DNA from 3 places in the Enterobacter sp. HK169 genome. Region 2 is predicted to be linked to each of the others. Evidence: predicted binding sites of a transcription regulator. Region 2 holds the regulator's gene; each other region holds the start of a gene.
The links. The regulator PurR, encoded in region 2, represses purine synthesis genes. The targets are predictions, from matches to a motif close to CANGCAAACGTTTGCNTG.

Region 1 (9,763 bases), 1.5 Mb from region 2:
ACGGGCCGACCATCTGATCGCGCGATACCATACCGGTCACGGTGCGATCGCCGATGGTCACCAGGAAGGTTTTCTCTGCCACAGCAGGCAGGTGCAGCACGCGGTTTACCGCTTCTGCCACGGTGATGCCCTGGCGATCCAGCGCTTTGCCGGCCGCTTTGCGGGTGGTTACGTCGCGGGTCATCTTCGGCGTTTTACCGAGCAGAACGTCGAGCGGCAGATCGATCGGCTGGTTGTCAAAGTGGGTGTCGCTTAAGGAAAGGTGCTGCTCTTCGGTCGCTTCACCGATGACGGCATACGGCGCGCGCTCGCGGCGGCACAGCTCGTCAAAAAGCGGTAGCTGATCCGCAGCAACCGCCAGCACGTAGCGCTCCTGGGATTCGTTACACCAGATTTCCAGCGGGCTCATGCCCGGCTCATCGCTCAGGATATCGCGCAGGTTGAAGCGCCCGCCGCGGCCACCGTCGCTCACCAGCTCCGGCATGGCGTTGGACAGGCCGCCCGCGCCCACGTCGTGAATGAAGAGGATCGGGTTGGCGTCGCCCAGCTGCCAGCAGCGGTCGATCACTTCCTGGCAGCGGCGCTCCATCTCAGGGTTGTCGCGCTGCACGGAGGCGAAATCGAGATCCGCATCAGACTGGCCGGAGGCCATAGAAGAGGCCGCGCCGCCGCCCAGACCGATGTTCATCGCCGGGCCGCCCAGTACGATCAGCTTCGCGCCGACGACGATCTCGCCTTTCTGCACGTGATCGGCACGGATGTTGCCGATCCCGCCCGCCAGCATGATCGGCTTGTGGTAGCCGCGCAGCTCTTCGCCGTTGTGGCTGTCCACTTTCTCTTCATAGGTACGGAAGTAACCGTTCAGCGCCGGACGACCAAATTCGTTGTTAAACGCCGCGCCGCCCAGCGGGCCTTCGGTCATGATATCCAGGGCGGTCACGATGCGCTCTGGCTTGCCGAAATCTTCTTCCCACGGCTGCTCAAAGCCCGGGATACGCAGGTTGGAGACGGAGAAACCGACCAGACCCGCTTTAGGTTTAGCGCCACGACCGGTCGCGCCTTCGTCACGGATTTCACCGCCGGAGCCGGTCGCCGCGCCCGGCCACGGGGAGATCGCCGTCGGGTGGTTGTGGGTTTCCACTTTCATCAGGATATGCGCGGGCTCCTGATGGAAGTCATAGCGCCCTGCTTCGCGATCGGCGAAGAAGCGGCCCACCTCGGAACCTTCCATTACCGCGGCGTTGTCTTTATAGGCAGACAGCACGTGGTCAGGGGTTTGCTCCATGGTGTTTTTGATCATTTTGAACAGCGACTTCGGCTGCTGTTCGCCGTCAATAATCCAGTCGGCGTTGAAAATCTTGTGGCGGCAGTGCTCAGAGTTAGCCTGCGCGAACATATAGAGTTCGATGTCGTTCGGGTTACGGTTGAGCTTAACAAACGCATCCTGGAGGTAGTCGATTTCGTCTTCTGCCAGCGCCAGGCCGAGACGCAGGTTGGCGTCAATCAGCGCCTGACGGCCCTGCCCCAGCAGGTCTACGCTCTGTACCGGCGCAGGCTGATGGTGAGAGAAAAGCTTCTGCGCGTCATCGAGAGAGGTAAATACGCTCTCCATCATGCGATCGTGCAGTTCAGCCGCAACCGCCTGCCACTGCGCGTCGCTCAGGGTAGAGGCTTCCACGTAGTACGCCACGCCGCGTTCCAGACGGTTAATCTGGTTCAGGCCACAGTTGTGGGCGATATCGGTGGCTTTGGAAGACCAGGGGGAGATGGTGCCCGGACGAGGCGTAGCAAGGATCAGTTTGCCGGTTGGCGTATGGCTGCTCAGGCTTGGACCATACTTGAGCAGGCGTTCCAGCTGTACGCGCTCCTCTGCATTCAGGGGGGCATTCAGGTCAGCAAAATGGACATACTCAGCGTAAATATTGCTTACCGGAAGGTCGGCCGCCTGAAAACGTGCCAGCAGTTTAGTGATACGGAAGGCAGACAGTGCAGGCGAACCACGCAGAATTTCCATCATAAGTCTCTCGTCTTCGAAGCGCCGGGGCGCTTACAGTGTGCGCAAGGGGGGAAAACGGGCGTCATTATAGAGAATCCTGAGCGCCGACGAAACCGTTTGCGTCGAAATAAAATTTGCACAGAGATTTAACAATAGATGTGACCTGTCTCTCTAATTGGTTGCCAAGTGGCGCAAGTTTACGCAAAATGCCGCTCATTCAATGGCAAACCTTATGATTAACATGGCTACAGCAGACTGAGGCAACCGGCGTCGCAGAGAATTAACTAATTGAAAAAATTAAAGATTAATTATCTGCTCATCGGCATTGTAACGTTGCTGCTGGCAGTGGCCCTCTGGCCTTCCATCCCCTGGTTCGGCAAAGCCGAAAACCGTATCGCCGCCATTCAGGAGCGGGGGGAATTGCGCGTCAGTACCCTCAACTCGCCGCTGATTTACAGCGACGTCAACGGCAAAATCATTGGCCTGGATTATGAACTGGCACAACAGTTCGCCGATTATCTTGGCGTGAAGCTTAAAATCACCGTCCGCCAGAATATCAACCAGCTTTTTGACGACCTCGATAACGACGATGCCGATATGCTCGCCGCCGGGCTGGTGTATAACAGCGAGCGCAGTAAGAACTACCAGCCAGGCCCGACCTACTACTCCGTTTCGCAGCAGCTGGTTTACCGCGTCGGGAGCCTGCGCCCGCGCTCGCTGTCCACGATTAACGATCGGCAGCTGACGATTGCGCCCGGCCACGTGGTGATTGACGATCTGCGGGAGCTCAAGGAGAAGAAATATCCCGACCTGAGCTGGACGGTGGATCCGAAACTCGGCACGACGGAGCTGCTGGAGCAGGTAAAAGATCAGAAGGTGCCTTACACCATCGCCGATTCGGTCGCGATCAGCCTGTTCCAGCGCGTTCATCCTGAAATCGCCGTGGCGCTGGACGTCACCGACGAGCAGCCCGTGACCTGGTTTAGCCAGCTTGATGACGATCAGACCTTCTCTGCCGCGATGCTTGATTTCTTCAACACCATCAATGAAGACGGTACCCTGGCGCGTCTGGAGGAGAAGTACCTCGGGCACGGCGATGACTTTGACTACGTTGACACCCGCAGCTTCCTGCGCGCGGTAGACAGCGTCCTGCCGGACCTGCAGCCGTTGTTCGAAAAATACGCCCAGGAGATTGACTGGAAACTGCTGGCGGCTATTTCGTATCAGGAATCCCACTGGGATACCCAGGCCACGTCGCCCACGGGCGTACGCGGTTTGATGATGTTAACCAAAAATACCGCGCTGAGCCTGGGCGTGAACGATCGTACCGATGCCGAACAGAGCATCAGCGGCGGCGCGCGATACCTGCAGGACATGATGGCTAAAGTACCGGAAACGGTGCCGGAAGAAGAGCGGATCTGGTTTGCGCTGGCGGCCTATAATATGGGCTACGCGCATATGCTTGATGCGCGAACGTTGACGGCAAAAACGAAAGGTAACCCGGACAGCTGGTCAGACGTTAAGCAGCGCCTGCCGCTGCTGAGCCAGAAGCCATGGTATAACAAGCTGACATACGGCTACGCACGCGGACATGAAGCCTACGCCTACGTGGAAAATATCCGTAAATATCAGATTAGCCTGGTCGGGTATCTGCTGGAGAAAGAGAAAGAGGCGACGGAGGCCAAACAGCTGGCTCAAAGTTACCCTGTCGTAGCGCCGGACGAGCTTAATCGCCCGACAGCTTCAGTTCTGCCTTTTGCTGCTTTTTCTGCTGACGGCGCATTCGAAAGAAATCGCTTAACAGCCCCGAACACTCTGGTGCAAGCACCCCACCGATAGTCTTCACCTGGTGGTTCATACCCGGGTGACCCAGCACGTCCATCAGCGAACCGGCCGCACCGGTTTTTTCATCCCGCGCCCCAAAGACCAGAGTCCCGATCCGGCTGTGCACCATCGCGCCGGAGCACATCACGCACGGCTCCAGCGTCACATACAGCGTGGTATCAAGCAGGCGATAGTTTTGCAGAACCAGACCGCCCTGGCGAAGCGCCATAATTTCGGCATGCGCAGTAGGATCGTGGCGACCAATAGGACGGTTCCACCCTTCGCCAATCACCTGGTTGTTATGAACCAGCACCGCGCCCACGGGCACTTCGCCCTCGTCCCAGGCGCGTTGAGCCAGCGTCAGCGCGTGGCGCATCCAGTATTCATGATTGTGTTCAGGGTTGGACAAAGGCTGATACTCCAGTCGAAAAGCGGGCGGCATTATACACGCCAGTTTTAGAGAAGACTATTCGAGTTGCTGAAGTTCGCCTGATGGCGTGACGCGCCAGCGGTGCTGGCAAAAATAGAGCAGCGGGTTGTCCTGCTTGCTGTCGCTGTAGCCGCTGTACAGGCGCAGCGGCGTACCGATGCGTTTTTCCAGCTGGACCACTTTTTCATGTCCCAGGCAGCGCAGGGTCAGCACCCAGCCGCCGTAACCGCGGGCAATTTGCGTGGCGATAAGGTTCACGCGCGGAAGCCAGGGGGTATCAAAGTAGACCTGCTCCACCAGCGTCTGCGGGGAGCCGGTAATCAGCCAGATGTCGGCATCGTTCGCGTCGAGGTAGCTGGTCAGGCGCGCCTGCACCACCGGAAAGGCGGCGACGTGGCCGCGGAACCAGTGCGCAAAATCCTTTTCGAGCTGCTTAAGCCGCGCTTCGCTGTGCCCAAAGGTACATCCCCACAGCAGCAGACTCATCGGCCATCGCGCCGCCCGGCCTTTCACCAGCAGCGCGATCCCGATAACCGGTAAGAGCGGCAGCACGAGCAGCGCATTCAAAGGCTGACGCCGCAGCAGGTAACGCATAAACGTACCAAACATATCCTGCTGATGCAGCGTTCCATCCAGGTCGAAAAAGACAACGCGACGCGCGTGATTTGCCAAACCTTACTCCTCTGGTTCGTTGAAACCTAACAGCCAGGTAAACAGGAACCCGGCGATCACCGCTACTAAATAGCCTAACAGATAGAGCATCACTTTTCCGGTCACGATGGTTAATGCCAGCGGTAAACCGGAAAGACCAAAGGTGATCACGGTGGCGACTTTCCAGTAGCTGATCAGCGCCCCGCCTACCGCGCCGCCCAGACAGGCGGCGAGGAACGGTTTACCCAGCGGCAGCGTAACGCCGAAAATCAGCGGCTCGCCGATGCCGAGCAGTCCGACCGGGAGCGCGCCTTTAATCATTTTTTTCAGACGCGCGTTGCGGGTTTTCATCAGTACGGCAATCGCCGCGCCGACCTGCCCCACCCCCGCCATCGACAGGATAGGCAGCAGCGCGTTATAGCCGTGCGCCTGCACCAGCTCGACGTGGATCGGCACCAGCCCCTGATGTAGCCCCGTCAGCACCAGCGGCAGGAAGGTACCTGACAGCACAGCGCCAACCAGCAGCCCGCCGCGGTCAATAGCCAGAGACGCACCGTGAGCGATGGCTTCAGAGATCCATCCGCCTAGCGGCTGGAGGGCCACAATCGCTACGCTACCGGTAATCAGCGTGGTCAACAGCGGGTTGAGAATCAGCTCGATCGAGCCAGGCAGAACCGCTCGCAGCCTTTTCTCGATCCAGCACATCAGGATGACCACCAGCAGCACGGCAATCACCCCGCCGCGCCCGGGCTGGAGCGCCTCGCCAAACAGCGTGATCTGCGCCAGCTGCGGGCTGGACAAGATGCCCGCCATTACCCCGCCCATCGCCAGCGATCCGCCAAACACCTTCGCGGTATTCACCCCGACCAGAATGTTCATAATGGCGAAAACAGCGCTGCCGAAGATCCCCAGAATCCCCAGCAGGTTCGGATACTGCGTGGCGAAATCCCCCACAATATCCGGTCGCTTGAGGATATTGATGATCCCGGTGATCAGGCCGGAGGCAATAAACGCCGGGATCAGCGGAATAAAGACGTTTGCCAGCTGACGCAGCGCATCGCTCATGGGGGCTTTGTATTTGGCCTTTGCCTGCGCTTTGGTGCGCTCCGCATCGTCAATCGACGCGCTCGCGCTTACGCCCATCAGCGCACGCATGGCATCAACAACCTGCGCCGCTTTCCCCGGCCCGACGATCAGCTGATGCTGCTGCCCCTGTTTAACGTAGCCGCTGACGCCGGACAGCTGCTTCAGGCGCGGCACGTCGAGTTGGTCGTCGTTATGCACCTCGACGCGCACGCGCGTCATGCAGTTTTCGAGACGCTGAATGTTTTTTTCCCCACCGATTCCCTGCAGGATATCGCTGGCGAGCGCTGCTGTTTTGTCCATAGACGCCTCTGTTAGTTTTCTAATGCCGCCCGTAAGAAGCCGCTATGCGCATCGAGTTTGGCTCTCGCGGCCGCCGCATCCAGCCCGCTCAGGATCATCAGAATGGCCGGTTTAACATCGTGATCGGTCTGCTTGAGTACCGCTTCTGCCTCTTCACGGCCTGCGCCTGTCGCCTCCATCACCATGCGGCAGGCTCTGTCCACCAGCTTGACGTTGGTGGCCTGCATATCCACCATCAGGTTCTGATAAACCTTGCCGAACTTCACCATCGCGCCGGTGGAGATCATATTGAGCACCAGCTTTTGCGCGGTCCCGGATTTCAGGCGCGTGGAGCCGGTGAGCGCTTCCGGCCCGACAACCGGAGAGATAGCAATAGCGGCCACCTGCGCAATCGGTGAGCCAGGGTTACAGGAGATGGCGACCGTCGTGCAGCCCGTCAGGTTGGCGTATTCCAGCCCGCCAATGACGTACGGGGTACGCCCGGATGCCGCCAGCCCGACCACCAGATCCTTCGCGGTCAGATTCAGCCCCTTTAGATCATCCTCACCCAGCTGTTTGTTATCTTCCGCACCTTCAACGGCTTTCAGCAGCGCACCGGGTCCACCGGCAATCAGCCCAACGACCAGACCGTGCGGCACCCCAAAGGTGGGCGGACATTCTGACGCATCCAGCACCCCAAGACGCCCGCTGGTGCCCGCCCCCATGTAGATAATGCGACCGCCGGCCTTGAGGGCTTCCGCCGCCGCATCGACAGCTTTCGCCACCTCGGGTAATGTCTCTTTCACAGCCTGCGCGACCAGCGTATCCTGTTGATTAAAGCGGTTAACCAGCTCCAGGGTGGAGAGCGCATCCAGATCCATGGTTTGCGGGTTACGCGTTTCAGAAACAAGTGAGCCAAGATTCATTTTTGTACCTCAAGAATTTTTAATTCATAATAATCACACTATAATGGAATATAAAATTCATTCAGGCGAGCAAAATTCGTATTTGCGCAGATAATCACATTTTCGCCAGGAGACCGTATGAACTGTTTAATTCGCATTCGCCAGCGCTACGCAGGCTTTGCCCAAAGCGACAAGAAGCTGGCGGATTTTCTGCTTTCTCAACCCGATCGCGCGCGCCATCTCAGCTCGCAGCAGCTGGCGAGTGAAGCCGGCGTGAGCCAGTCCAGCGTGGTGAAGTTTGCCCAGAAGATTGGCTTTAAGGGGTTCCCCGCCCTCAAGCTGGCGATCAGCGAAGCGCTGGTGAGCAACCCCAACCCGCAGTCCATGCCGGTGCATAATCAGATCCGCGGCGATGACCCGATGCGGCTGGTCGGCGAAAAGCTGATCAAAGAGAACGTGGCGGCCATGCACGCGACGCTCGATGTAAACACCGAAGAGAAGCTGCTGGAGAGCGTGGCGATGCTCCGCGGCGCGCGGAGGATCATTCTGACCGGTATCGGCGCATCCGGACTTGTGGCGCGTAACTTTGGCTGGAAGCTGACGAAAATTGGGCTTAACGCCATCGTCGAGCAGGATATGCACGCCCTGCTGGCAACCGTACAGGCAATGGATCCTGACGATCTGCTGCTGGCCATCTCCTACTCCGGCGAGCGCCGTGAAATCAACATGGCAACTGATGAAGCGCTGCGCGTCGGCGGTAAAATTCTGGCGATCACCGGTTTTACGCCGAATGCCCTCCAGCAGCGGGCAACGCGCTGTTTATATACCATTGCCGAAGAGCAGGCCACGCGCAGCGCGGCTATCTCGTCCACCAGCGCGCAAATGATGCTGACGGACCTGCTGTTTATGGCGCTGGTGCAGCAGGATCTGGAGCGCGCGCCCGAGCGCATTCGTCACAGCGAAGAACTGGTAAAGAAACTGGTTTGACGCGTATAATGCCCGCCCGGTTTGTGTTGTTTCTGAGAATTTCCTGATGGCGCTGTTAATTACCAAAAAATGCATTAATTGCGATATGTGCGAGCCCGAATGCCCGAACCAGGCGATTTCGATGGGCGACAGCATCTATGAGATTAACAGCGACCGCTGCACGGAATGCATCGGCCACTATGAAACGCCGACCTGCCAGAAAGTGTGCCCGATCCCGAATACCATCCTGAAGGATCCGGCCCACGTCGAGAGCGAAGAGCAGCTATGGGATAAGTTTGTCCTGATGCACCACGCGGACAAACTTTAACTTTCGATGATCACCGTCGCGCTGGCATAGTGACGTTCATCCGCGATCGTCACGTGCATATGATTCACCCCCAGCTTTTCCGCCAGCTTTTGCGCTTCTCCCCACAGACGCAGGCTCGGTTTGCCCAGCTCATCGTTAAACACTTCGAACTGATTAAACGCCAGGCCGTTACGAATGCCGGTCCCGAAGGCTTTGGCCGCAGCCTCTTTTACCGCAAAGCGCTTTGCCAGAAAACGCACCGGCTGCTGATGGGCTTCCCAGATGGCCCACTCGTTATCGCTCAGCACGCGTCTTGCGAGGCGATCGCCGCTACGGGCGATCACCGCTTCAATGCGGGCTATTTCAACGATATCGGTGCCTAAGCCCAGAATGGCCATTACTGACGCGCTTCCTGCATCAGGCGTTTCATTTCTGAAACCGCCTCTTTCAGGCCGCTCATCACCGCACGGCCAATGATGGCGTGGCCGATGTTCAGCTCGTGCATTTCCGGCAGAGCGGCAATGGCCTTCACGTTGTGGTAGGTCAGGCCGTGACCGGCATTAACCTTCAGTCCCAGGCTTGAGGCATACGTGGCCGCTTTGGCAATACGCTCCAGCTCTTTGGCCTGTTCGGCATCATTTTTGGCATCGGCATAGCAGCCGGTGTGGATTTCGATATACGGTGCGCCCACGTCGGCCGCCGCTTTAATCTGGGCGAAATCGGCGTCGATAAACAGAGAAACCAGGATACCGGCATCCGCCAGGCGCTTGCAGGCATCGCGCATTTTGTCGAGCTGACCGGCCACGTCCAGACCGCCTTCGGTGGTTACTTCCTGGCGTTTTTCCGGCACCAGGCAGCAGAAGTGCGGTTGGGTCTCGCAGGCAATCGCCAGCATCTCTTCGGTGACCGCCATCTCCAGATTCATACGGGTGTCCAGCGTCTGGCGCAGAATGCGCACGTCGCGATCGGTGATATGGCGACGGTCTTCACGCAGGTGAACGGTAATGCCGTCAGCGCCAGCCTGTTCAGCGATAAACGCCGCCTGAACCGGATCGGGATACGCCGTGCCGCGCGCATTACGCAGCGTGGCGATGTGGTCGATGTTGACGCCTAACAGTAATTCAGCCATGACAATCCTCGGTATTTTGGTTCATTTCTCTTCCCCCTCTCCCTCCGGGAGAGGGCTGGGGTGAGGGGTAAAACGTTAACGTTTCGGCACAAACTGCCTGAATAATTCGCGGCTCTTTAAGGGCTTGCCGCCAAGATACGGCTTGAGGGCAATCCGGGTAAAGCGTTTTGCTGCGCGCAGGGTGTCCAGA
Region 2 (9,763 bases):
GCTGGCCTTTTCCGGCGAGCCGTTAACCCAGGCGCAGGTGTTATATGCGCTCTGGCTAGGTGCTAACCTGCAGGCAAAAATTTCGCGCAGCGCCGTGCCGCTGGAAAGCGCGCTGGCACATGTGAAAAACAGCATTACTGCGCCTGGCGTATAGCAGGCGTTTTTATTTACCCAACTACTAGTCGACTGGTCTACTCAGGAGTCTTTATGTCAGCTGAAAAATTATTTACCCCATTAAAAGTGGGTGCCGTCACTGCGCCAAACCGCGTGTTTATGGCTCCGCTTACCCGCCTGCGCAGCATTGAGCCGGGCGACATCCCAACCCCACTGATGGGTGAATACTATCGTCAGCGCGCAAGCTCTGGCCTGATCATCACGGAAGCCACGCAGATTTCCGCTCAGGCTAAAGGGTATGCGGGTGCGCCGGGTCTTCACAGCCCGGAGCAAATCGCCGCATGGCAGAAAATCACCGCGGGCGTTCACGCTGAAGAGGGCCGCATTGCGGTCCAGCTGTGGCATACCGGTCGTATCTCTCACAGCAGCATTCAGCCTGGCGGCCAGGCTCCGGTCTCCGCTTCGGCCCTGAGCGCAAATACCCGTACGTCCCTGCGTGATGAAAACGGCAATGCGATCCGCGTGGATACCTCTATGCCGCGCGCGCTTGAGCTGGATGAAATTCCGGGTATCGTGAACGACTTCCGCCAGGCCGTGGCCAACGCCCGTGAAGCCGGTTTTGACCTGATTGAGCTGCACTCCGCCCATGGCTACCTGCTGCACCAGTTCCTGTCACCGTCGTCCAACCACCGCACCGACCAGTACGGCGGCAGCGTCGAAAACCGCGCTCGCCTGGTGCTGGAAGTGGTTGACGCCGTATGCCAGGAGTGGAGCCCGGATCGTATCGGGATCCGCGTCTCCCCAATCGGTTCTTTCCAGAACGTCGACAACGGTCCGAACGAAGAAGCCGATGCCCTGTACCTGATCGAAGAACTGGCTAAGCGTGGCATCGCCTATCTGCATATGTCCGAACCGGACTGGGCTGGCGGTAAGCCTTACACGGACGCTTTCCGTCAGAAAGTGCGCGAGCGTTTCCACGGGGTGATCATCGGTGCGGGGGCTTATACCCCGGAGAAAGCCGAAGACCTGATCGGCAAAGGGCTGATCGATGCCGTCGCGTTTGGCCGCGACTACATCGCCAACCCGGATCTGGTAGCCCGCCTGCAGAAAAAAGCGGCCCTGAACCCGCAGCGCCCGGAAAGCTTCTACGGCGGCGGCGCGGAAGGCTACACCGACTACCCTTCTCTGTAATCTCGCCGTTGTTCATTGATAGCGGCGATACTTCGCCGCTATACTAAAACATCGTTTCTGTTCAAAAAGACAGTCTATTCCATTGGTTAATGAGGAAATTATGCGCCTACTTCACACCATGCTGCGCGTTGGCGACCTGCAACGTTCCATTGATTTCTACACTAACGTCCTGGGCATGAAGCTGCTGCGCACCAGCGAAAACCCGGAATACAAATACTCGCTGGCGTTCGTGGGTTACGGCCCGGAAACGGATGAAGCGGTGATCGAGCTGACCTACAACTGGGGCGTAGACAGCTATGAGCTGGGCACCGCCTACGGCCACATCGCGCTGGAAGTGGACAACGCGGCCGAAGCGTGTGAGCGCATTCGCAGCAACGGCGGTAACGTTACGCGCGAAGCGGGCCCGGTAAAAGGTGGCACCACCGTGATTGCGTTCGTGGAAGATCCCGACGGTTACAAAATCGAACTGATTGAAGCCAAAGACGCGGGTCGCGGTCTGGGCAACTGATCCCTCAGGGCGCAACATGCGCCCGTAGTTTTACTGCATCACCCTGCAAAATTTGCCATAATGCGCTCTGCTTTTTCCCCTTGTAAGAGACCCTGATGTCCGATAACGCTCAATTTAGCGGTCTGTGCGACCGTTTTCGTGGTTTTTATCCCGTTGTCATTGATGTAGAAACAGCCGGATTTAACGCTAAAACCGATGCGCTGCTCGAAATTGCCGCCATCACGCTGAAGATGGATGAACAGGGCTGGCTTACACCGGACACCACGCTGCATTTCCACGTTGAACCTTTCGAAGGGGCAAACTTACAGCCGGAAGCGCTGGCGTTTAACGGTATCGATCCGCATAACCCGCTGCGTGGCGCAGTCAGTGAATATGATGCGCTGCACGCCATTTTTAAAATGGTGCGTAAAGGCATGAAAGAGAGTAACTGCAGCCGCGCCATCATGGTGGCCCATAACGCCACCTTCGATCACAGCTTTACCATGGCCGCCGCGGAGCGCGCCGCGCTCAAGCGCAACCCCTTCCATCCTTTTGTGACCTTCGACACCGCCGCACTGAGCGGCCTGGCCCTGGGACAAACGGTGTTATCAAAAGCCTGCATCACGGCGGGTATACCTTTTGACGGCACGCAGGCACATTCCGCTTTATACGACACGGAGCGCACCGCAGAGCTGTTCTGTGAGATCGTCAACCGCTGGAAGCGTCTGGGCGGCTGGCCGCTGCCGATGGATGATGAGGCCGATCCTCAATCGTAGGCCGGGTAAGCGCAGCGCCACCCGGCAAAAAAAAAGCGACCACACTAAGCGGGTCGCTTTTTTATTTGCGCAGAAAATTACTCTGCGTCCGGCTCTTCGGTTTTGTACTTCGCCGCCGTCTCTTTGATCAGCTGCTGCAGTTCGCCGCGCTGATACATTTCAATCAGGATATCGCAGCCGCCAACCAGTTCACCGTCAACCCACAGCTGTGGGAAAGTCGGCCAGTTAGCGTACTTAGGCAGCTCTGCGCGGATGTCCGGGTTCTGCAGGATATCAACGTAAGCAAAACGCTCACCACAGGCTGACAGCGCCTGAACCGCTTGTGCGGAGAAGCCGCAGCTTGGCAGCTTCGGAGAACCTTTCATATACAGCAGAATCGGGTTTTCAGCGATCTGGCGCTGGATTTTTTCAATAGTGGTGCTCATGTCTTGCTTCCTTTAACTTCTGTTACGGCATTCGTCTGACATTGTAGCGGGTCAGACTGGCATCGGAAAATAACATTTTTGTCACGTTTATACATTCTACCCCGAGTCACGAAAAGTTGCATTGCAAATGGTGTTTACCCCTGCGGCGGTCAGGGTTTTGCTTAGGGAGTGGGCAAATGTGCGACAGAACGATGAATTTTTTTGCACTTGCTAACGAAACACGATTGTAGATTGAAAAATGCTATTAACTTTCTGGGTTTTTATAGATTAGAATCGACGGGCTTTGTAAATCACACGCGGGTATTATTGATGACCTGCATTTATCAGGGGACTGCCCAGTGGCGCGGATAAATAAAATCTCGATCACGCTCTGTGCTTTACTGTTTACTTCACTCACTTTCACGCCAGTGGCAAACGCCTCTCAGCAGGCGCGGCATTCTGCTGTACAAAAAAACCATCTGGTGAAAGCCACAGAACGTAAGAAAAAAACCACCGCTAAGAACGACAAGAAAAAAACACCGGCTCAGACGAAACAGACCGCTTCCAGCAAGACGAAAACAAAACCTTCCCGCACTGCCCACTCCGCTAAAAGTAAAGCTTCGCAAACCGCCGCTAACCTCGTTACTGAAAAATGCATCACGCGTAAAGGCCACAAGGCGAAATGCACGAAGGTCACGAAAATAGCGGAAGTGCATAAAGTGCGTGTACAGAAAGCGCAAAAAACCGCGATGAATAAACTGATGGGGCAGATTGGCAAACCTTATCACTGGGGTGGCAGTTCGCCGCGTACCGGGTTTGACTGCAGCGGCCTCGTCTATTACGCCTATAAAGATCTGGTCAAATTCCGCATTCCGCGTACCGCCAATGAGATGTACCACCTGCGCGATGCCTCTCCGGTTGACCGCGGTGAGCTGGAAAACGGCGATCTGGTGTTCTTCCGCACTCAGGGTCGCGGCACGGCTGACCACGTCGGCGTCTATGTCGGCAACGGGAAATTCATCCAGTCTCCACGTAGCGGCCAGGATATTCAGATCACCTCTCTCAGTGAAGACTACTGGCTACGCCACTACGTCGGCGCACGTCGCGTGATGACGCCGAAAACCATTCGTTAACCCCTGCCCTGCCACATCCGTGGCGGGGTAAGTTCCTCTTTTGCATACCCTTTCAATTTGCTATCCTGTCCTTGTTGTCTGTGTGGTTATTGGCAACGCAAAATACAATAAGGAGAGAAGCAATGTCGTTCGAATTACCTGCACTACCGTATGCAAAAGACGCCCTGGCACCGCACATTTCGGCGGAAACCCTGGAATATCATTACGGCAAGCATCACCAGACGTACGTCACCAACCTGAACAATCTGATCAAGGGCACCGATTTTGAAGGCAAAACGCTGGAAGAGATCGTCCGCAGCTCAGAGGGTGGCGTCTTTAACAACGCGGCTCAGGTGTGGAACCACACCTTCTACTGGCACTGCCTGGCACCAAATGCCGGCGGTGAACCTGTCGGTGAACTGGCTACCGCTATCAACGCCGCATTTGGCAGCTTCGCGGATTTCAAAGCGAAATTTACCGATGCAGCCATCAAGAACTTCGGTTCTGGCTGGACGTGGCTGGTTAAAGAGGCGGATGGCAAACTGGCTATCGTGTCCACTTCAAACGCGGGCACCCCGCTGACCACCAGCGCTAAGCCGCTGATGACCGTGGACGTGTGGGAACACGCTTACTACATTGATTACCGCAACGCGCGCCCGAACTACCTGGAGCACTTCTGGGCACTGGTTAACTGGGACTTTGTCGCGAAGAACTTCGCCGCGTAAGAGACACGCAGAAGGGTACGCCCTTCTGCGTTTTTGGTTTATTCCGCAGCGCAGGCTGCTTCAGGCTGTTTACGACCCGACATTATCACCAGCAGCAGGCCGAGCGCGGCAATAATCGCCCCCATCACCGGCACAAAGCTGTACCCCAGACCGCCTGAAATCACGGCCCCACCGGCCGCCGCGCCCAGGGCATTACCCAGGTTAAACGCACCGATATTCACGGAAGATGAAAGTCCCGGCGCCTCGTGCGCCACACGCATCACGCGCATCTGCAGCGGCGGCACCACGGCGAAAGTGGCGGCTCCCCAGACGACCATCGCAATCGCGGCCCCGAACTCATTACGCGCCAGCCACGGAATGGCAACCATGATGACGATCAGCAGGGTTAAGAAGCCCTTCAGCGTCCCGCTCACGGAACGGTCGGCAAATTTCCCGCCCAGATAGTTGCCGATCGAGAAGCCCACGCCAATCAGCACCAGCATCGCGGTAACGAAGAGAGGCGTTGCGTGGGTGATATCGTGCAGTACCGGTGAAATATAGGTGTAGAGGGTAAACATCGCCCCTGCCCCCAGCACGGTGGTGAGCAACGCGGAGAGCACCTGCGGGCGCATCAGCACCGCCAGCTCTTTACGCACTTCCGGACGTTCTCCGGCATTGCCTTTCGGCAGGGAGAAGAACAGCGCCACCATCGCAATCACGCCCAGCCCGGCCGTCGCCAGGAAAGACATACGCCAGCCGATCGCTTCTCCCAGCCAGGTTGCCGCAGGCACCCCGCCGATATTGGCAATCGTCAGCCCCATAAACATGGTTGCCACGGCGCTCGCCTGCTTGTGTTTTGGCACCACGCTGGCAGCCACAACCGATCCCAGCCCAAAGAACGCGCCGTGGTTAAGGCTGGTCAGAATGCGCGACAGCATCAATGTGGTGTAGTCCGGCGAAATGGCCGAAAGCACGTTGCCCAGGGTGAAAATCGCCATCAGGAAAATCAGCGCATTGCGGCGCGCGCGGTGTGAAAGAAGAAGCGTCATCAGCGGCGCCCCGACCATCACGCCGATAGCGTAGGCGCTGATTAACATCCCTGCCGCAGGGATAGAGACATCTACGCCCCGGGCAATAACAGGCAGTAACCCCATCGGGGAGAATTCAGTGGTGCCAATCCCAAAAGCGCCAATCGCCAGGGCCAGCAGGGGAAAATTGATTTTCATGCGTCAACTCCGGATGCCGTGTCATGTGGTGACACAGAACAAAGAAGCAGAAAGCATGACATCAATCACAAAAAATGAGAAGTTAACAAAATGGCAAAAGATTTTTGCCAGAGAAGTAACAATCCGGGGAGTTGGGAGGGAGAAGGCTCTCCCTCCGCGTAAAATCAGTGCAGCGCAGCCGTCAGACCGGCCGCAACAATCAGAGCCAGCACAACAATGGTGGTGAACAGCGAAAACTTAAGATCGGAACTCATCAATTTTTCTCCTTTTAATCCCCACACGAAAAGTGAGCTTGCTCATTTTTGCACAGATTACGTCAAAAATCTTCCTGGATTTATACTGATAACCACTTTACCTCTTCCCCTTTTCATCAAGATAGGACAAAATTCCACGCTAAATTTATTAGCGTACCGGCCATTGACCCCCTCCTGACGTCCCGTGTCGTTTTCCCGGCGTGCCGCAATTCAAGATTGCGAGATAAGGGTGAGAGAAGGCAAACGTTTACCTTCAAGTTTTTCAGGAGCTTAGGATATGGTCTGGAGTGACATTTAATGGCAACAATTAAAGACGTAGCAAAACGCGCAAACGTTTCCACTACAACCGTATCACATGTAATTAACAAAACCCGCTTTGTGGCGGAAGAGACGCGCAACGCCGTCTGGGCAGCGATCAAAGAGCTGCACTATTCGCCAAGTGCGGTTGCGCGTAGCCTCAAGGTTAATCACACCAAGTCCATTGGATTGCTGGCGACCAGCAGTGAAGCGGCCTATTTTGCCGAGATCATTGAAGCGGTCGAAAAGAACTGCTTCCAGAAAGGCTATACCCTGATTCTGGGCAACGCGTGGAACAGCATTGAAAAACAGCGTGCCTACCTGTCGATGATGGCGCAAAAGCGCGTTGATGGCCTGCTGGTGATGTGTTCCGAGTACCCGGAATCCGTGCTGTCGATGCTGGAAGAGTATCGCCATATTCCGATGGTGGTGATGGACTGGGGCGAAGCGCGCGCAGACTTTACCGATTCCGTTATCGATAACGCCTTTGAAGGCGGCTATATGGCCGGTCGTTATCTGATCGAACGCGGCCACCGCGAGATTGGCGTGATCCCCGGTCCGCTGGAGCGCAACACCGGCGCGGGCCGTCTGGCCGGTTTTATGAAAGCGATGGAAGAAGCGTTGATCAACGTGCCGGAAAACTGGATTGTGCAGGGCGACTTTGAGCCGGAATCGGGCTACCGCGCGATGCAGCAGATCGTCTCCCAGCCGCACCGTCCGACCGCCGTGTTCTGCGGGGGCGACATCATGGCCATGGGCGCGCTCTGCGCTGCCGACGAGCTGGGCCTGCGCGTACCGCAGGATATATCCGTGATCGGCTATGACAACGTGCGTAACGCGCGTTTCTTCACCCCGGCGCTGACCACCATTCACCAGCCGAAAGATTCGCTGGGCGAAACGGCCTTCAATATGCTGATGGACAGGATCGTCAACAAGCGCGAAGAGTCGCAGTCTATTGAAGTTCACCCGCGTCTTATCGAACGCCGTTCCGTTGCGGACGGTCCGTTCCGCGACTACCGTCGTTAATCGCTTTACGGGGCCAGCTATGCTGGCTCCCGTAACCATTCCCGGTTCAGCGTTTCGCTGTCTCCCAGATAATCCAGCAGCCAGGCCATCGCAGGCGAGACGTCATTTTGCTGCCAGGTGAGGCAGCAGGCCGCATCCGGGAACGGATTCTCCAGCGTCAGCTCAACCCACTCTCCGGTATCGATGCGCGGACGCGCGAAATGAACGGGCACCATCGCGACGCACAGCCCGGCGCTGAGGCACGTCGCCGACGATTCCCAGTCAGGGGCCACCACCCGCCGCTGGTTGTCCAGAAGCCAGGTGATACGCTTGGGCAATGAACGGGACGTATCCTCCAGCACCAGCGACGGCCAGTTGCGCAGCGTGTCATCGCTGAGCGGCCCTTCCATCGACGCCAGCGGATGATCGCTTGCCACCACGCATTTCCAGCTCAGCATCCCCATGTCGCGAAAAGCGTAACGTCCCCCGACCGGGATCGCCTGCGTAGCCCCAATCGCCATCTCTGCCCTGCCGTCCGCCAGTGCATCCCAGACGCCGTTAAACACCTCCTGCGAGACCCGCAGCTCGACGTCAGAGAAATGACGGTAGAAATCGACGATCATCTGCCGGGTGCGTTCCGGCTTAACGATGTTATCCACCGCGATGGAAAGATGTCCCCGCCAGCCGTTAGCGATCTGCTGACACTGTTCGCGGGTGATCTGCATTTTTTTGATAACAGAACGCCCTTCCTTCAAAAACCACGCGCCTGCGGGCGTTAATTCCACATCACGATGCCGCCGTTCAAACAGCGGAACCGCCAGCCACTCCTCCAGCTGGCGCACCGTGTAGCTTATTGCCGAAGGGACGCGGTGCAGCTCCTGCGCCGCACCGCTGAAGCTGCCGTTACGCGCAACAGCATCGACCACTTCAAGAGAATAATCTGACCACATTTTCTGCCTGCAAATTTTTTGAATGCACCAGCCAAATATTAGCGTTTCACAAGCAGCTTTGCACTCCCTACACTCAGCGCCAATGTATACCTGCCTCCTCAGGAGAATAAAATAATGCAACCCAGGAACGGTTTTTTAGTCTGGCTCGGCGGCTTAAGCGTGCTGGGCTTTTTGGCCACCGATATGTACCTGCCGGCGTTTGCCGCCATGCAGGAAGATTTACAAACGCCGGCTGCCGCCATCAGCGCCAGCCTGAGCTTATTCCTCGCCGGCTTTGCCTTCGCACAGCTGCTCTGGGGACCGCTCTCGGATCGCTTTGGTCGTAAGCCGGTGCTGTTGCTGGGCCTGGCCATTTTTGCCGTGGGCTGCCTGGGGATGCTATGGGTACGCGATGCCAGCTGGCTGCTGGTGCTGCGTTTTATTCAGGCCGTGGGCGTCTGTGCCGCGGCCGTGACCTGGCAGGCGCTGGTCACCGACTACTATCCGGCTAACCGCACAAACCGTATTTTCGCCACCATTATGCCGCTGGTAGGTCTCTCACCTGCCCTCGCCCCACTGCTGGGCAGCTGGATCCTCGCTCATTTCGACTGGCAGGCCATTTTCGCCACGCTGTTTGCCATTACCCTGGTCCTGATGCTGCCGGCGTTCGCCCTTAAGCCCGCGCATAAAAAAGAAGCGCATGCAGACGCGAAGCCGATTACCTTCACTTCCCTGCTCAGCGCCAAAGCGTATCGCGGGAATGTCCTGATCTATGCCGCCTGCTCGGCAAGCTTCTTCGCGTGGCTCACCGGCTCGCCGTTCATTCTGCACGATATGGGCTACAGCCCGGCAGCCATCGGCCTGAGCTATGTTCCGCAGACCATCGCATTCCTGGTGGGCGGGTACGGCTGTCGCGCGGCGCTGCAAAAGTGGGAAGGTCAGCAGATGCTGCCGTGGCTGCTGGTGCTGTATGCGCTGAGCGTCATCGGGACCTGGGCCGTTGGCTTTATTCCTGGCGCCGGTCTGGCCGAAATTTTGATCCCATTCTGCGTGATGGCCGTTGCGAACGGGGCGATTTACCCTATCGTTGTAGCGCAGGCGCTGCGTCCCTTCCCGCAGGCAACAGGCCGCGCCGCCGCGCTGCAGAACACCCTGCAGCTGGGGCTGTGCTTCCTGGCAAGCCTGGTGGTCTCCGCGCTGATTGCCACGCCGCTCCTGACCACTACCAGCGTGATGCTGGTGACCGTTGCGATGGCGGTGTTGG
Region 3 (9,763 bases), 800 kb from region 2:
CCTCGGAACCAAAGTGATTCCTCCCCGCCTGCTGTTTGCCGGGATTGTCCTCGCCATGCTGCCGGATGCCGACGTGCTGGCGTTCAAGTTCGGCGTCGCGTACGGCAATGTTTTCGGCCATCGCGGCTTTACCCACTCCCTGCTGTTCGCCTTTGTGGTGCCGATACTCTGCGTGCTGACTGGACGACGGTGGTTCCGGGTCAGCCTGACGCGGTGCTGGCTGTTTTTGACCGTGTCATTGCTTTCGCACAGCCTGCTGGATTCGATTACCACGGGAGGGAAAGGCGTCGGCTGGCTGTGGCCGTGGTCAGATGAACGCTTCTTTGCGCCGTGGCAGGTCATTAAGGTCGCGCCGTTTGCGCTATCGCGCTATACCACGCCGTACGGGCATCAGGTGATCGTGTCAGAACTGCTGTGGGTGTGGCTGCCGGGAGTCGTGCTGATGGGGTTGCTGTGGTGGAGGAAACGTGCGCGCTGATGCCCTCACCCCGGCCCTCTCCCACGGGGAGAGGGAGAAAACCTAACAATTCCCTCTCCCTGCGGGAGAGGGTTAGGGTGAGGGGAAAATTACTTACGGCGCCAGGTGGTGCCCTGCGGGCCATCTTCCAGAATGATACCCATCTCGGTCAGACGGTTGCGCGCCGCATCTGCCGCCGCCCAGTCTTTTGCCTGACGCGCTTCCAGACGCGCTTTGATCAACGCTTCAATTTCAGCCACTTCACCGTCGTCCGCCTGCGCACCGCTCTGCAGGAACGCGTCCGGCTCCTGCTCCAGCAGGCCGAGCACGGAGGAGAGCTTACGCAGATGGGATGCCAGCGCATTCGCCGCGGCCATATCTTCTGACTTCAGGCGGTTCACTTCGCGCGCCATGTCGAACAGCACGGAGTACGCTTCCGGGGTGTTGAAGTCGTCGTTCATCACCTCAACAAAGCGGGCTTCGAACGCTTCGCCGCCTGCAGCAGGAACAGACCTGTCGGTACCGCGCAGCGCGGTATACAGACGCTCCAGCGCAGAGCGCGCCTGTTTCAGGTTCTCTTCGCTGTAGTTCAGCTGGCTGCGATAGTGGCCGGACATCAGGAAGTAGCGCACGGTTTCCGCGTCGTAATACTTCAGCACGTCGCGCACGGTGAAGAAGTTACCCAGCGATTTAGACATCTTCTCGCGGTCAACCATTACCATGCCGGAGTGCATCCAGTAGTTCACGTACTCGCCGCCGTGGGCGCAGGTGGACTGCGCGATTTCGTTTTCGTGGTGCGGGAACATCAGGTCTGAACCGCCGCCGTGGATATCGAAGTGCTTGCCCAGCTGCTTGCAGTTCATCGCGGAACATTCGATGTGCCAGCCCGGACGGCCTTCGCCCCACGGTGATGGCCAGCTTGGCTCGCCCTCTTTGGACATTTTCCACAGCACGAAGTCCATCGGGTTACGCTTCACGTCAACCACGTCAACGCGCGCGCCGGCCTGAAGCTGGTCCAGATCCTGACGGGAAAGCGAACCGTAGGTTGGGTCCGTCGGCACCGAGAACATCACGTCACCGTTGTCCGCAACGTAGGCATGACCGCGTGCGATCAGCTTTTCGGTGATCTCGATGATTTCGTGAATATGGTGGGTCGCGCGCGGCTCGCTGTCCGGGCGCTGAATATTCAGGGCGTCGAAATCTTTGTGCATTTCGACAATCATGCGATCGACCAGCGCAACAAAGCTTTCGCCGTTTTCATTAGCGCGCTTGATGATTTTGTCGTCGATGTCGGTGATATTACGCACGTATTTCAGGGTGTAGCCCAGAAAACGCAGGTAGCGTGACACCACGTCAAAAGCGACAAAGGTACGGCCATGGCCAATGTGACAGAGATCGTAAACCGTAATACCACACACGTACATGCCGACTTCCCCGGCATGGATAGGTTTAAATTCCTCTTTCTGGCGCGTCATTGTATTAAAGATTTTTAACATCGAAGATTCCATGTAAACACGTGTGTGGTTGAAAACCGGCTATTCTACCCGTAATTCAAACCCGAAGCAGCACACAATGCAAGGTGATCGCATCCTGTGGTTATGCTATAACAAGCCCCTATAGATGACCCGAACGCGGGTCGACGTACCACAATAACGGAACAGGATGCAAAAATGGTTACTTTCCACACTAATCATGGCGATATCGTAATCAAAACCTTTGATGACAAAGCGCCTGAAACAGTTAAAAACTTCCTGGACTACTGCCGCGAAGGTTTCTACAACAACACCATTTTCCACCGCGTGATCAACGGCTTTATGATCCAGGGCGGCGGTTTCGAACCTGGCATGAACCAGAAAGAGACCAAAGAAGCGATCAAAAACGAAGCGAACAACGGTCTGAAAAACACCCGCGGTACGCTGGCAATGGCCCGTACTCAGGCTCCGCACTCTGCCACCGCGCAGTTCTTCATCAACGTGGCTGATAACGACTTCCTGAACTTCTCCGGCGAAAGCCTGCAGGGTTGGGGCTACTGCGTATTCGCAGAAGTGGTTGAAGGTATGGACGTGGTTGACAAGATCAAAGCCGTCGCTACTGGCCGCAGCGGTATGCACCAGGACGTTCCTAAAGAAGACGTTGTGATTACAAGCGTGACCGTCAGCGAGTAATTCGTGGCGACACTCTTTATTGCGGATCTGCATCTGCAAACAGAAGAACCGGCGATAACCGCCGGTTTTCTGCGTTTTTTACGCGGTGAAGCGAAAAGCGCCGATGCGCTGTACATCCTGGGCGACCTCTTTGAAGCCTGGATTGGCGACGACGACCCTAACCCGCTGCACCGTGAAATGGCCGCCGCCATTCACGCGCTCGTGGATTCCGGCGTCCCCTGCTACTTCATTCATGGCAACCGTGATTTCCTGATCGGCAAGCGCTACGCCCGCGAAAGCGGCATGACGCTGCTGCCGGAAGAACAGGTGCTCGACCTTTATGGCCGCAGGGTTCTGATCATGCACGGCGACACGCTCTGCACCGACGATACCGGCTACCTGGCGTTTCGCGCCAAAGTCCACACCCCGTGGATCCAAAAGGTGTTCCTTGCGCTGCCGCTGTTTATCCGCAACCGTATCGCCGCCAGAATGCGCGCGGGCAGTAAAGCCTCCAACAGCAGCAAATCCATGACCATCATGGACGTGAACCCGCAGGCCGTGGTGAGCGTGATGGAAAAGCATGGCGTTCAGTGGTTGATCCACGGTCATACCCATCGTCCTGACGTCCATTCCCTTATCGCCAACGGCGAACCGGCCCATCGCGTGGTATTAGGTGCCTGGCACACCGAAGGTTCCATGGTCAAAGTCACGCCAGAGGGCGTGGAGCTGATCGCCTTTCCGTTTTAACCCCTCGCACCATCATTCTATTTTTTTGAACAATATCGGCAAATTGTTTCGATTTTAATCAGCCCGTGGGCGGCCTATTATTTATCACATCAGGGCAACACGCCCTATCCCAGATAAAACACTTAAGGAATACGACCATGAAATCCATCAAAACTTTCGTTGCAGCTGCCGCTCTTTTCCTGGTTTCTTTCGGTTCTTTCGCTCAAAGCGTGAGCGCAACCGCCTCTACCCTTGACCGCGCAGAAGCGAAAATTGCCGCGCAGGCCGCCGAGCAGAATGCCTCTTATAAAATCACGAGCGCGAAGGTCAACAACCGCGTGTACATGACCGCAGAACTGACTAAATAAAAACCCTGATTGCCGTGCCGCCAGCGAAGACGTGCGACAGCGACAATACGATGAGGAAGGAACAGAGAATGAAAAACATCAGCATCGTAAGTACCCTGCTGCTGGCAGTCGTGGTGTCCACTGGCGCACAGGCCGCGGAGAATCGCTTCTCCGTGCCAAAATCGGGCTCGAATGCCGACACCAGCATGGTGAATCATATCGATGTCAGCCGCGCGTTCGACAACGAGAACCTGTCCGCAGGGGATCTTCAGTAACATCATATAAAAGACCGCCATCGAGCGGTCTTTTTTGTTATCGCTTTCTCGCCATAACTGCTCGCCTTTTAACCGCGCAACCGTTTTCCTTGCCCGTATAACATGCTATTCTCTGTGCCCTCGAAAGCAGTGTGTTTCGCACCACAGGAGTTTTAAGACGCATGTCTTCCCGCAATAATCCGGCGCGTGTCGCCATCGTGATGGGGTCCAAAAGCGACTGGGCTACCATGCAGTTCGCCGCCGAAATCTTTGAAATCCTGAATGTTCCGCACCACGTTGAAGTGGTCTCCGCGCACCGTACACCGGACAAACTGTTCAGCTTCGCCGAAAGCGCCGAAGAGAACGGTTATGAGGTGATCATTGCCGGCGCGGGCGGCGCAGCACATCTGCCAGGCATGATTGCCGCCAAAACCCTGGTGCCGGTACTGGGCGTTCCGGTCCAAAGCGCCGCGTTAAGCGGTGTGGATAGCCTCTACTCAATCGTCCAGATGCCGCGCGGTATTCCTGTCGGCACGCTGGCGATTGGTAAAGCGGGTGCTGCCAATGCCGCCCTGCTGGCGGCGCAAATTCTTGCGACGCACGATAAAGCATTACACCAGCGTCTGGCGGAGTGGCGTAAAGCCCAGACAGACGAGGTGCTGGACAATCCGGACCCGCGGGGTGCGGCATGAAGCAGGTTTGCGTCCTCGGTAACGGCCAGCTAGGCCGCATGCTGCGTCAGGCCGGTGAGCCGCTGGGTATTGCCGTCTGGCCCGTCGGGCTGGACGCCGAACCGGAAGCCGTACCGTTCCACCAGAGCGTGATCACCGCCGAGATCGAACGCTGGCCAGAAACGGCTCTGACCCGCGAGCTGGCGCGTCATAACGCCTTCGTTAACCGCGACGTGTTCCCGATCATCGCCGACCGTCTGACGCAAAAGCAGCTGTTCGACAAGCTCGGTCTGCCGACCGCGCCGTGGCAGCTCCTGTCCGATAAAAGCGAGTGGAATGACGTTTTCGCGATGCTGGGCGAGCTGGCAATCGTGAAGCGCCGCGTGGGCGGCTATGACGGCCGCGGCCAGTGGCGCCTGCGTGCAGATGAAACGGCAGAACTGCCGGACGATTGCTACGGCGAGTGCATCGTTGAGCAGGGCATCAACTTCAGCGGTGAAGTGTCGCTGGTTGGCGCGCGCGGGCACGACGGGCATACCGTCTTTTATCCGCTGACGCATAACCTGCATCAGGACGGCATTCTGCGCACCAGCGTCGCCTTCCCGCACGCCAATGCTGACCAGCAGGCGCAGGCGGAAGATATGCTCTCTGCCATCATGCACGAACTCGGGTATGTGGGCGTCATGGCGATGGAGTGCTTTATCACCCCGTCCGGTCTGCTGATCAACGAACTTGCGCCGCGCGTGCACAATAGCGGCCACTGGACGCAAAACGGCGCGTCCATCAGCCAGTTCGAGCTGCACCTGCGCGCGATTACGGACCTGCCGCTGCCGCAGCCGGTGGTGAACAGCCCGTCGGTGATGATCAACCTGATCGGCACCGATCTGAACTACGACTGGCTGAAGCTGCCGCTCGTGCATCTGCACTGGTATGACAAAGAGGTACGCGCGGGTCGTAAGGTCGGTCACCTGAACCTGAACGACAGCGACACGGGCCGCCTGAGCGCCACCCTGGAAGCGATGATCCCGCTCCTGCCGCCGGAATATGCGAGCGGTATTGTCTGGGCACAGTCTAAGCTCAAGTAAGACATCTGCGCCGGGGAGTTGATCTTCCCCTTCCCCGGCGTACAATCCCCGCCCATTGCTGCTGAGTTTTCTTCTGGAACAACCATGAACGATGGAACGGACTATCGCGCGATCCTCGCGTCTGATACCCCTTTAATCGACGTTCGCGCGCCGATCGAATTTGCCCAGGGCGCGATACCTGCGGCGATCAACCTGCCCTTAATGAACGACAACGAGCGCGCCGCCGTCGGTACCTGCTATAAACGCCAGGGCCCCGAGGCCGCGCTGGCGCTCGGCCATCAGCTGGTAAGCGGCGAGACGCGTGAGGCACGCATCAACGCCTGGCGGGAAGCCAGCCTTGCCCATCCTGAGGGCTATCTCTGCTGCGCGCGCGGCGGCCAGCGCTCGCATATCTCGCAGGCCTGGATGAAAGAGGCGGGCGTTGACTACCCGCTGATCCGCGGCGGCTACAAAGCCCTGCGTCAGACGGCGATTCAGGTGACCATCGAGCAGTCGCAAAAGCCGATGGTGCTGATTGGCGGCTGTACCGGAAACGGTAAAACCCTGCTGGTGAAGCAGCACGCGCAGGGTATCGATCTGGAAGGGCTGGCGCACCACCGAGGTTCGTCGTTTGGCCGCACGCTCACGCCGCAGCTTTCCCAGGCCAGCTTTGAAAACCACCTTGCGGTTGAGCTCCTGAAAAAAGACGCCGCGCGCTGGGTGCTGGAAGACGAGGGCCGGATGATTGGCTCCAACCACCTGCCGGAGTGCCTGCGCGACCGCATGGCTGAAGCCCCTATCGTTGTCGTCGAAGACCCGTTTGACGTCCGCCTTGAGCGCCTGCGCGAAGAGTATTTCGACCACATGTGGGCGGACTTTTCTGCCGCATACGGCGAGGAAGCGGGCTGGAAAGAATACAGCGAGTATCTGCACCACGGCCTGTTCGCCATTCGCCGCCGTCTGGGGCTGCAGCGGTATGCAGAATTCACCGCGCTGTTAGATTCCGCGCTGCTGGAACAGCAACGCTCCGGCAGCACTGACGCGCACTTCAGCTGGCTTGCGCCGCTGCTGAAGGACTATTACGACCCGATGTACGGCTATCAGCTGGAGAAAAAGGCGGAGAAGATTGTGTATCGCGGGACGTACGAAGAAATTGCTGAGTGGCTTGATCGCTGAAAAATAAAGCCGGGTGGCGAGGTAAAAGCAAAACGGCAACCAGGGTTGCCGTTTTTAATGTTTGTTCCCTCTCCCCGTGGGAGAGGGTCAGGGTGAGGGCATCAGGCCGCAACCCTACAAGACGACTTAGAAGTCGTAACGCAGACGCACCAGGTTCATGTCGCCCAGGTTGTCGGTGCTGGAGGTGAACACGTGTTCGTAATCCACGCGGAAGCCGTAATCCAGCTGGAAGCTGATACCCACGCCGTTGTCGATGCGCTGGTAGTTACGGCCGTTCACGTACTGAATGCGGTCGCCCATGAAGTATGGCTGGATGGATTTAACCGCGTACTGACCGATTGGGAACTTATAGCCCGCAAAGTATTCAATACCCCATGCATCACCGGCGAAGTAGTCGTTAACCGACACCTTTTTGGTGGTCAGGAAGTTCTGGTACCAGCCGCCGCCAGCGGAGAAGGTCCAGTTGTCCGGGGTCCAGCTCAGCGCGGTACCGAGGATGTTCTGGTCGTAGGTTTTGCTGTCGCCGTTATCCGGGTTACGCATGTCCGCACGGGTGTAGTTCCACGCGGCGCCCCAGGTCAGGTCGGTGGTCAGGTGGTAATCCAGACCCAGCGAGCCGCCGCCTTTACGCTTGTAGCGCAGGCCGTTGCCCGGCAGGTATTCGCTGTCTTCAAACAGGTAGGATGCATAAATGTCGGCATCACCCACGGTTTTCTTATATTTCAGCATCTGGCGTGAACGGTAAGAACCGTCGTAATCGCCGTTGATCCCGTTACCTGGCGCCTGACCGATCATGTCGTAGTCCCAGATATCGGTTTTCGCGCCCACCACATCATAGTAAACGCTGTTCTGTTGACCGAAGGTCAGCGTACCCCAGGTGTCGCTCTTCAGACCGGTGTAGAGCATACGACGCGTGGTGTCGTGTGCGCCGTCGGCGTAGTGGTGATCCCAGTTGAACTGTGCAGGAATATTCACACCCAGCTCGTAGTAGCTGATCCAGCTGATGTCATCAAACAGGTAGTAATCAGCCGCGAAACGGAAACGGGTGCCGCCGTCAAAGCCGTTACGCTTGTAGCTGTTTTTACCGTCGTCGCCGGTCATGTTCTGGAACTGAGGACGAATACTGCCGCCAACGGTGAAGTTCAGACGGCTCAGCGGGTTACCCGCCTGAGGATCCTGCTTAAGAACGGTGATTTCCGCCTGAGAAGCGAAGGTAGTCAATGCCACTGCCGCGCCGATCGTTACCGCCAGCGCTGATTTTTTTATAGTCATTATTTTTCCTTAATAGACACGCTGCTAAATATTTAGCGGGTGAATATTAACTGGAAATAATCGGGCTGTGTGGTCGGGTTTTTAATGTTTTGTGCTACTAAATGAGTGGGTATTATCACTTTGTGCTATTTAAACGCTGCGCACCGGCATTAAAACCCGGTGCGCAACTATCACGGCTCTAAATCAACTCGCAAACTGACGGAACAGGGCTTTCCCCTTTAACAGCCGCGTGCCGAGCCAGCCTCCGCAAAGAGAAAGCAGCACCGCGCCGCTGAGAGGCAGGATCAACCAGAGGCGCCAGTCAGGCTCCCACGGGAAGTCGAAGACCTTTGTCTGCAGCACCGCCAGCGCCGTTTCCGCGCCAATGGCCGCTACCAGACCCGCCACCAGCCCCAGCAGCGCAAACTCGCTCCAGAGCGTCATCCGCAGCAGCCGCTTTCCAGCCCCCAGCGTGCGGTAGACCACCAGCTCCTGATGGCGCTGGCGCATGCCCACCTGCACCTGGGCCAGCAGCAACAGCACGCCGCAGATCGTCACCAGCACCACCATCACCTCCAGCGCGCGGCTCACCTGCTCCAGCACCTGCCCCACCTGCTTCAGGATCGCGCCAATATCCAGCAGGCTGACCGTCGGAAACTCCCGGTTGAGCTGGGTCAGCATGCCGTTGCCGTTTTCCCAGCGGAAGCTGGTCAGCCAGCTCTGCGGCTGACCGTCCAGCGCGCCCGGCGGGAAGATAAAGAAGAAGTTGGGCCGCAGGCTTTCCCAGTCCACCTTGCGCAGGCTGGTGACTTTCGCCGTGAAATCCTGGGTATCGCCGGTAAAGGTCACGCTGTCCCCGAGCTTCACGTTCAGCCGCGTCGCCAGCCCCTCTTCCAGCGACACCTCACCCGCTTTCGGCGGCCAGGTGCCCGCGGTTATCGGGTTGTGGTCAGGGCGTTTCTCCTGCCAGGTCAGGTTCAGCTCGCGGTTCAGCGACTCGTCCTTGTTTCCGTCCGTTGGCTGGCCGTTGATCTGCGTCAGACGCGCGCGCACGATGGGATAGAACGACTCAGGGATAATGTGATGCTCCGAAAGGAAGCCCTTCAGCGGCGTGACCTGCTCAGGGGCAATGTTGATCAGGAAATAGTTCGGGCTTTCCGGGGGAAGCTGCTGCTGCCAGCGATCGAGCAGATCGCCGCGCAGCACTAACAGCAGCGCCAGCAGCATAAACGACAGCGAAAACGCCGACAGCTGGCTGAGCGTTGACCACGGCTGATGCAGCAGGCGGTTGACCGCCAGGCGCACGGGCAGCGATTTCACCGTGAGCCGCTTCAGGACGTTGAGCAGTATCCAGCCCAGCACGCCGCACAGCAGCGCCAGCACAACCGCCCCGGCCAGTACCGCCCACAGCAGCGTGCTGCCCCCCATCAGCCACGCCAGCAGCCCCACCGCTACGGCAATAATCACCGGAAGGTAGAACTTCAGCGGCCAGACGTTCGCCACCACATCGTTGCGAAGCACGCGCAGCGGCTGCGTCGCGAGCAGCAGGCGGTAGGGGCGTAGCCCCACCAGCAGCGAAATCACCGTCATTGCGCCCATCGCCCACAGCCACGGCCAGAGGCTGGCTGGCGGCAAGGCGGCCGGGAGCACCGGTTTCAGCATCACCATCAGCA

Region 1: the regulator PurR is predicted to act here: its motif matches at 2,103-2,120, upstream of purL (phosphoribosylformylglycinamidine synthase).
Region 3: the regulator PurR is predicted to act here: its motif matches at 4,023-4,040, upstream of purE (5-(carboxyamino)imidazole ribonucleotide mutase).

The regions. Positions count from the first base shown of each region.
Region 1 covers NZ_CP017087.1:1,786,930-1,796,692, forward strand. Annotated here, with positions in the region: gene purL (phosphoribosylformylglycinamidine synthase) at 1-2,017, opposite strand, end outside; gene mltF (membrane-bound lytic murein transglycosylase MltF) at 2,285-3,835, shown strand; gene tadA (tRNA adenosine(34) deaminase TadA) at 3,723-4,262, opposite strand; gene yfhb (phosphatidylglycerophosphatase C) at 4,287-4,922, opposite strand; gene EnteroDNA1_RS08445 (PTS transporter subunit EIIC) at 4,926-6,287, opposite strand; gene murQ (N-acetylmuramic acid 6-phosphate etherase) at 6,299-7,192, opposite strand; gene EnteroDNA1_RS08455 (MurR/RpiR family transcriptional regulator) at 7,310-8,158, shown strand; gene EnteroDNA1_RS08460 (YfhL family 4Fe-4S dicluster ferredoxin) at 8,205-8,465, shown strand; gene acpS (holo-ACP synthase) at 8,462-8,842, opposite strand; gene pdxJ (pyridoxine 5'-phosphate synthase) at 8,842-9,573, opposite strand; gene recO (DNA repair protein RecO) at 9,649-9,763, opposite strand, start outside.
Region 2 covers NZ_CP017087.1:304,373-314,135, reverse strand. Annotated here, with positions in the region: gene EnteroDNA1_RS01630 (TetR/AcrR family transcriptional regulator) at 1-154, shown strand, start outside; gene EnteroDNA1_RS01625 (alkene reductase) at 208-1,305, shown strand; gene gloA (lactoylglutathione lyase) at 1,406-1,813, shown strand; gene rnt (ribonuclease T) at 1,909-2,568, shown strand; gene grxD (monothiol glutaredoxin 4) at 2,646-2,993, opposite strand; gene EnteroDNA1_RS01605 (C40 family peptidase) at 3,332-4,105, shown strand; gene sodB (superoxide dismutase [Fe]) at 4,228-4,809, shown strand; gene EnteroDNA1_RS01595 (MFS transporter) at 4,848-6,014, opposite strand; gene cydH (cytochrome bd-I oxidase subunit CydH) at 6,179-6,268, opposite strand; gene purR (HTH-type transcriptional repressor PurR) at 6,566-7,591, shown strand; gene punR (DNA-binding transcriptional activator PunR) at 7,609-8,520, opposite strand; gene punC (purine nucleoside transporter PunC) at 8,635-9,763, shown strand, end outside.
Region 3 covers NZ_CP017087.1:4,050,845-4,060,607, reverse strand. Annotated here, with positions in the region: gene EnteroDNA1_RS19260 (metal-dependent hydrolase) at 1-478, shown strand, start outside; gene cysS (cysteine--tRNA ligase) at 568-1,953, opposite strand; gene ppiB (peptidylprolyl isomerase B) at 2,128-2,622, shown strand; gene lpxH (UDP-2,3-diacylglucosamine diphosphatase) at 2,626-3,348, shown strand; gene EnteroDNA1_RS19240 (YdgH/BhsA/McbA-like domain containing protein) at 3,486-3,695, shown strand; gene EnteroDNA1_RS19235 (hypothetical protein) at 3,764-3,949, shown strand; gene purE (5-(carboxyamino)imidazole ribonucleotide mutase) at 4,111-4,620, shown strand; gene purK (5-(carboxyamino)imidazole ribonucleotide synthase) at 4,617-5,684, shown strand; gene mnmH (tRNA 2-selenouridine(34) synthase MnmH) at 5,769-6,839, shown strand; gene EnteroDNA1_RS19215 (porin) at 6,966-8,111, opposite strand; gene ybbP (putative ABC transporter permease subunit YbbP) at 8,295-9,763, opposite strand, start outside.